2 regions of the Romboutsia ilealis genome follow, and region 1 is predicted to be linked to the other one. Evidence: a T-box and tRNA genes for the amino acid it is inferred to sense, from the RefSeq annotation. Region 1 holds a T-box; the other holds one or more tRNA genes.
The links. The T-box of region 1 lies ahead of CRIB_RS00835 (valine--tRNA ligase). A T-box ahead of a tRNA ligase gene usually reads a tRNA of that ligase, here a tRNA-Val.
Positions count from the first base shown of each region.

Region 2: it has a tRNA-Val gene. The T-box ahead of CRIB_RS00835 (valine--tRNA ligase) is inferred to sense a tRNA for this amino acid. The anticodon was not compared.

Region 1 covers NZ_LN555523.1:180,288-183,680, reverse strand. Annotated here, with positions in the region: gene CRIB_RS00835 (valine--tRNA ligase) at 1-1,754, opposite strand, end outside; T-box leader at 1,863-2,105, opposite strand; gene CRIB_RS00830 (polysaccharide deacetylase family protein) at 2,189-3,001, opposite strand.
Region 2 covers NZ_LN555523.1:2,503,104-2,506,496, forward strand. Annotated here, with positions in the region: tRNA gene CRIB_RS11995 (tRNA-Tyr) at 1-7, shown strand, start outside; tRNA gene CRIB_RS12000 (tRNA-Gly) at 26-99, shown strand; tRNA gene CRIB_RS12005 (tRNA-Val) at 112-187, shown strand; tRNA gene CRIB_RS12010 (tRNA-Asp) at 193-269, shown strand; tRNA gene CRIB_RS12015 (tRNA-Asn) at 286-361, shown strand; tRNA gene CRIB_RS12020 (tRNA-Thr) at 368-442, shown strand; tRNA gene CRIB_RS12025 (tRNA-Tyr) at 446-530, shown strand; tRNA gene CRIB_RS12030 (tRNA-Leu) at 550-633, shown strand; tRNA gene CRIB_RS12035 (tRNA-Gly) at 649-723, shown strand; tRNA gene CRIB_RS12040 (tRNA-Arg) at 735-811, shown strand; tRNA gene CRIB_RS12045 (tRNA-Gln) at 820-895, shown strand; tRNA gene CRIB_RS12050 (tRNA-Lys) at 907-982, shown strand; tRNA gene CRIB_RS12055 (tRNA-Ser) at 986-1,074, shown strand; tRNA gene CRIB_RS12060 (tRNA-Phe) at 1,078-1,153, shown strand; tRNA gene CRIB_RS12065 (tRNA-Met) at 1,163-1,239, shown strand; tRNA gene CRIB_RS12070 (tRNA-Ile) at 1,249-1,325, shown strand; tRNA gene CRIB_RS12075 (tRNA-Pro) at 1,348-1,424, shown strand; tRNA gene CRIB_RS12080 (tRNA-His) at 1,432-1,508, shown strand; tRNA gene CRIB_RS12085 (tRNA-Cys) at 1,524-1,597, shown strand; tRNA gene CRIB_RS12090 (tRNA-Arg) at 1,610-1,686, shown strand; tRNA gene CRIB_RS12095 (tRNA-Val) at 1,697-1,772, shown strand; gene CRIB_RS12100 (DUF2508 family protein) at 1,908-2,159, shown strand; gene CRIB_RS12105 (hypothetical protein) at 2,179-2,592, shown strand.

The sequences.
Region 1 (3,393 bases):
CTTGATGCATTCCATAATTTATTTGCAAAGTTTCTAGCAGCTTCAACTCTTTCCATGTAGAATCTCATATCATTTCCTGGTGAGTTTCCTGTAGCTAACATGAATCTTAATGCATCAGCTCCGTATTGGTCTATTACTTCTAATGGATCTATACCATTTCCTAAAGATTTACTCATCTTTCTACCTTCAGAGTCTCTAACAAGTCCATGTATTAATACATGCTTAAATGGAGTTTCTCCCATACAGAACATTCCTGCAAATGCCATTCTTACTACCCAGAAGAAGATTATATCATATCCAGTAACAAGTACACTTGTTGGATAGTAGTAATTTAATTCTTCTGTATTATGTGGCCATCCTAATGTTGAGAAAGGCCATAATGCAGAAGAGAACCATGTATCAAGTACATCTTCATCTTGCTTGAAGTGAGTATGTCCACACTTACATTCTTTTGGCATTTCTTTAGCAACCACTACTTCACCACATTCTTGACAGTAGTAAGCAGGTATTTGGTGACCCCACCATAATTGTCTTGATATGCACCAATCTCTTATGTTTTCTAACCATTGAGTATAAGTTTTATCAAATTTATCAGGTACGAATTGTAAATCCTTATTTCTAAGTATTTCTAAAGCTGGTTTAGCTAATTCATCCATCTTAACGAACCATTGATCTGATAATCTTGGCTCAACAACAGTTTTACATCTATAACAAGAACCTACATTATGGTTGTGGTCTTTTATAGCTATTAAGTATCCTGCTTCATCTAAGTCAGCTATAAGTTGCTTTCTGCACTCATATCTATCCATACCTTCGTACTTACCAGCTAACTTATTCATTGTTCCATCTTCGTTCATTACATTTATCTTTTCAAGATTATGTCTTTGACCTACTTCAAAGTCGTTAGGGTCATGAGCTGGAGTCATTTTAACTGCTCCTGTACCAAACTCTAAATCTACATAATCATCAGCAACTATTATAAGTTCTCTTCCTATTAACGGAAGTATTGCATGCTTACCTACTAAGTGCTTGTATCTTTCATCTTCTGGATTTACAGCTATACCAGTATCTCCTAACATTGTTTCAGGTCTAGTTGTAGCTATTTCTAAGAATTCATCACTACCTGCTATTGGGTATTTTATGTGATAGAACTTTCCATCATGCTCTTCATGCTCAACTTCAGCGTCTGATAAAGTTGTTTTACAATCTGGACACCAGTTTATTATTCTGTTTCCTCTGTATATTTGACCTTTTTCATAAAGTTTCACAAAGAACTCAGTAACAGCTTCGTTACATCCTTCGTCCATTGTAAATCTTTCTCTATCCCAGTCACAAGAATCTCCTAACTGTTTCATTTGGTCTACTATTTTTCTACCAAATTCATTTCTCCAGTCCATAGCTCTCTTTAAGAATTCTTCTCTTCCTAATTCGTACTTTGTTTTTCCTTCTTGCTCTTTTATTCTTTCAACAACCTTAACTTCTGTTGCTATAGAAGCATGGTCAGTTCCTGGTTGCCATAATGTTTCATATCCATCCATTCTCTTCCATCTTACAAGTATATCTTGTAAAGTATGGTCAAGAGCATGTCCCATATGTAATTGTCCTGTTATATTTGGCGGTGGAAGCATTATTGTAAATGGCTTCTTATTTGGGTTTGGCTTAGATTTAAATAAACCATCTTCAACCCACTTTGAATATAATCTTGATTCAAAGTCTTTTGGATTATACGTTTTTGGTAAATTAGTATTTTCCATTTCATTTCCTCCTTAGTTTTATGTAATAAATTACTTTGTTTCATATTTATTAGTGAAATCTATTTTACTCAAATATATTGAGCATAAAAAAGAGCCCTTCATCCCATAAATAAGGACGAAAAGCTCGCGTTACCACCTTAATTCCATGTTTATATATTTACTGTATAAATAAATAATAAAATCATGACTCTCAATAGATTTTATCGATTCTCACCGTCTAAACTTACTATTATTTCAGCCTAGAAACTCCGAAGCTACCTTCTGTAAATCTATACTTGGAAAATCTTTCAGCCTATGAACTTTCCTCTCTTTTAGCAGTATTTACATACTCCTCTTCATCACAGTTTTATATTTAATTTATTTTTAATTATATCTAATTAACATTATTATTGTCAATTACTTATGATAATATATGTACTTTTTAAATATATTTATTATAAGTTTTGGCTCCAAAAATTCATTGCTTCCTTATCTTCTGTTATTGGAAGTATTTGATATCCTCTTTCCTTTAATACCATTATAATATACTCTAAGGCTTCAACCGTTTGCTTTTTCTCATGCATTAATAAAACTAAATCATCTTTATTTCTTCCATTTAATAGAACATTACTTACAATATTGTCAGTTGTCGATTTCCAATCTTCTGTATCCAAGTTCCAATCCCATACTAAAAATCCATTTTCAACTAATATTTTATATGATTCTTCTGGCGTATAAGGTTTACTGCCATATGGAATTCTTATTAGATTTGATGTTTCACCTGTTATTTCCTTAAATGTGTCCCTACATATAGAAAACTCTTCAAGAGTAGATTTTGGTGTTTTATATAATGTTTCTACATCATGACTTACGCTATGAAATCCAACTCCATGCCCCTCTTGTTGTATCCTTATAACTTCATCTTTATATGTATTCATGTTTCTATTTATCATAAAAAAAGTTGCCTTAACATTATTTCTATCTAATATATCTAATATCTTATCAGTGTAGTTCGATGGTCCATCATCAATAGTTATATAAGCTACCTTATCATAATTTATATCAGAATCCTTTTTTGAATTTTCTAAAACCTTATTCATTATTTCGGTTATAGTATTAGTTTTTATACTTCTATATACTTCATTATCATAATAACTTATATCATTATCTTTACTTATAAACATATTTTTAATTAATCCTACAAATAATAATACTATTAATAACAAAGTAAATGCTAATTTGTAACTCCCCTTAAAATTATATTTCATCCCCAAATACTCCTTCTTTAATTTATAACATTGATCATCTGTATAGTTTAAAATTTCTATTGAAAGTTTTTAATATTTTGTTTTTCTACTACCTATCTACACGCTCTAGTTCCATCAAAATATAATCCTATAAATGAAACTTTAGCTTTAGGATTTAAAATATTTATCATTCTTCAATAGATTTACTACTAGGTATAAACTTAAACTTGTCTGATATAGCATCTAGACTACATTTTGATATACCTCTTCATAAGCACTACATATCTCATTCTCATTACAATAATTATGCTTGTCTCTTGCTAAATATGCTTAATTTATTTTTTTTTCTTCACAATGGGTACATGTATTAGATAAAATACTTATAATATGGGTTGGCTTTACTTCATTTAGAT
Region 2 (3,393 bases), 260 kb from region 1:
TCCACCAACTATATAAATTAAATATGCGGGTGTAGCTCAATGGTAGAGTTCCGGCCTTCCAAGCCGGCTGTGAGGGTTCGATCCCCTTCACCCGCTCCAGATTAAACTTATGGGACTATAGCTCAGCTGGGAGAGCACCTGCCTTACAAGCAGGGGGTCACAGGTTCGAGCCCTGTTAGTCCCACCATTTGCGGCCTGGTAGTTCAGCTGGTTAGAATGCCAGCCTGTCACGCTGGAGGTCGAGGGTTCGAGTCCCTTCCAGGTCGCCAACTTAATTAAATACGCGGGAATATGGCTCAGTTGGTAGAGCAATTGACTGTTAATCAATGGGTCACAGGTTCGAGTCCTGTTATTCCCGCCAATATATGCTGGTGTGGCTCAACGGTAGAGCAGCTGACTTGTAATCAGCAGGTTGTAGGTTCGATTCCTATCACCAGCTCCACGTGGAGGATTTCCCGAGCGGCCAAAGGGGGCAGACTGTAAATCTGTTAGCATTGCTTTCGGTGGTTCGAATCCACCATCCTCCACCAACTATATATGAAGTAAAATGCGGATGTGGCGGAATTGGCAGACGCACCAGACTTAGGATCTGGCGCCTACGGCGTGGGGGTTCGACTCCCTTCATCCGCACCACTTTACTTTTATCATGCGGGAATAGTTCAGTGGTAGAGCGTCACCTTGCCAAGGTGAAAGTCGCGAGTTCGAATCTCGTTTCCCGCTCCAAAAAATAATGTGGGTGCATAGCTCAGCTGGATAGAGCAACGCCCTTCTAAGGCGTGTGTCCGGGGTTCGAATCCCTGTGCGCTCACCACTTTATTTAGGGGATTCGCCAAGTCGGTAAGGCATAGCACTTTGACTGCTACATGCGTAGGTTCGAGTCCTGCATCCCCTGCCAAGTTAATATTTGATCCATTAGCTCAGTCGGTAGAGCACCTGACTTTTAATCAGGGTGTCCCGCGTTCGAGTCGCGGATGGATCACCAAGTGGAGAGGTGTCCGAGTGGTTTAAGGAGCTGGTCTTGAAAACCAGTGATGCTTAACGGCACCGTGGGTTCGAATCCCACCCTCTCCGCCAAATGCCCAGATAGCTCAGTCGGTAGAGCAGGGGACTGAAAATCCCCGTGTCGGTGGTTCGATTCCGCCTCTGGGCACCATTTTATTATGGCGGTATAGCTTAGTTGGCTAGAGCGTTCGGTTCATACCCGAAAGGTCACAGGTTCGACTCCTGTTACCGCTACCAAATTAATGTGGACCATTAGCTCAGTTGGTTAGAGCGCCCGGCTCATAACCGGTAGGTCTGGGGTTCGAGTCCCTGATGGTCCACCATATTAATTTAAAATAAGTACTTCGAGGTGTAGCGCAGTTTGGTAGCGCACGTGGTTTGGGACCATGGGGCCGGGGGTTCGAGTCCCTCCACCTCGACCAATATATGGTGGGTATAGCTCAGTTGGTTAGAGCGCCAGATTGTGGCTCTGGAGGTCGTGAGTTCGACTCTCATTATCCACCCCAATTTTTATTTAGTATGGCGACATAGCCAAGTGGTAAGGCAGTGGACTGCAACTCCTTGATCCCCAGTTCGAATCTGGGTGTCGCCTCCACTATTAACAAATGCGCCTATAGCTCAACTGGATAGAGTGTCTGACTACGAATCAGAAGGTTAGGGGTTCGAGTCCCTTTGGGCGCACCATAAAAGATCCGGGATTATAGCTCAGCTGGGAGAGCACCTGCCTTACAAGCAGGGGGTCACAGGTTCGAGCCCTGTTAATCCCACCAGTGTTTAACCTCTAGTGATAATTCACTAGGGGTTTTTTAATATAAAAATAACTTACTAGATTAACTTCTAAATAATGTATATAAAGTATTAAATGTGTCTAAATTCATATATATATGAGTTTAGGAGGATATAATATGAGCGCTAAAAAAAAGATTGAAAAAGAATTAGAAAAAGAGAATATAATTAAAGAAATAAAAAAAGCTCAAGCTGATGTAATAACGGCTGAAAAATTTTTCCAGTTAGTTAGTGAACCAGAATTAGTAGATGTTGCAATATATAATTTAGAAGCTAAAAAATCTAGATACAGATATTTAATAAAGATTGCAAAAGAAAAGGGAATAAAGAAATCTTTAAAAGAATCCTTAATAGAAGCAATAGCTAAATAATTTAAGAGGAGATGATATTTTGTACATAGTTTTTGGAAATGAAATAATTGATAGCAGTGAGATAAAAGATATTATAGAAAATAATAGTGATTTTAATGTAGAAAAAGATTTAACAAAAGGAAGTAAAAGAGAAGATACACTTGCATATCAAGTAAGTATAAATGTAGATTTATTAAATGAAGTTATAAAAGAAAATTATGAATTAGATGAATTAAATGAAGAAGAGTTATTTGATGAGTATATGACGTTATCTGATGAACTAGCTATGGAATTAGAAGAATATATGCCAGAAGATGTTATAATAAATGCTAGGGCGTATAAATGGGATAACTCGGATAACACTATAAAATCAGTATTAGCGATGGCTCATTTAGAGTTAGGAGAATTAAAGCTTTCAGATATAACTAGGAGATTATTAACACAAGTTGATTAATTAGGGATCTAAATAGATTGATTATATTAGTAGATATAAGTAAAAGTAATCTATATGAAAATATTGAGATTTGTTAATCAAAACTATAAATATACAAAAGACGAAGTATTATCAATTAACAAATGAATATTATAATGTATGTTTAATAGTAACAAGATATACAATTTTTTTAAAGCTGTTTTAAGGTAGGTTAGATAAAATTTATAATTAATATACATAAACAAAAGGGTTACAGCAGAAATACTGTAGCCTTTTATATTATATTTATAAAGATAGAAATACATATACTTATATTTTATATACTAACCAACGTACAACAAAATAAGTAATAAGATAAAAATTAGAGAATTGCTATTATTACAAGTGTAACACTTTATGTGTATGTTGAAGAGGAGATTTTTGGAGGTATTTTATATTTAAAGTATTAGAGAGGTATATTCTTTATTATATTTACTACAAAATTAAACTATTTTTGAGTTATTAGAAAAATCAAATCTTTTAGGATAAAATTTTTAAATAATCTGTTAGTGTTTTCGTTAGGACCTCTTTTTCAAGAAGCACGCCAACATGTAAAATAAATATCTATATATAATATATTTTTAATTTTATTATAAGCATCAAATTCCTGGATTTTATCAATTGTAAATATTTAATTAATTTATTTGAATTTGACTACAATTCTTTGAAATAATATAAATTAAAGGTTAATTATTTTCTTTTTATTCTCCAGCTCATTTTGTTATTTAGGAAAATTTAATTTACTATATAAGCTAAATACTTTTTACTAGCGAGATTTATTAT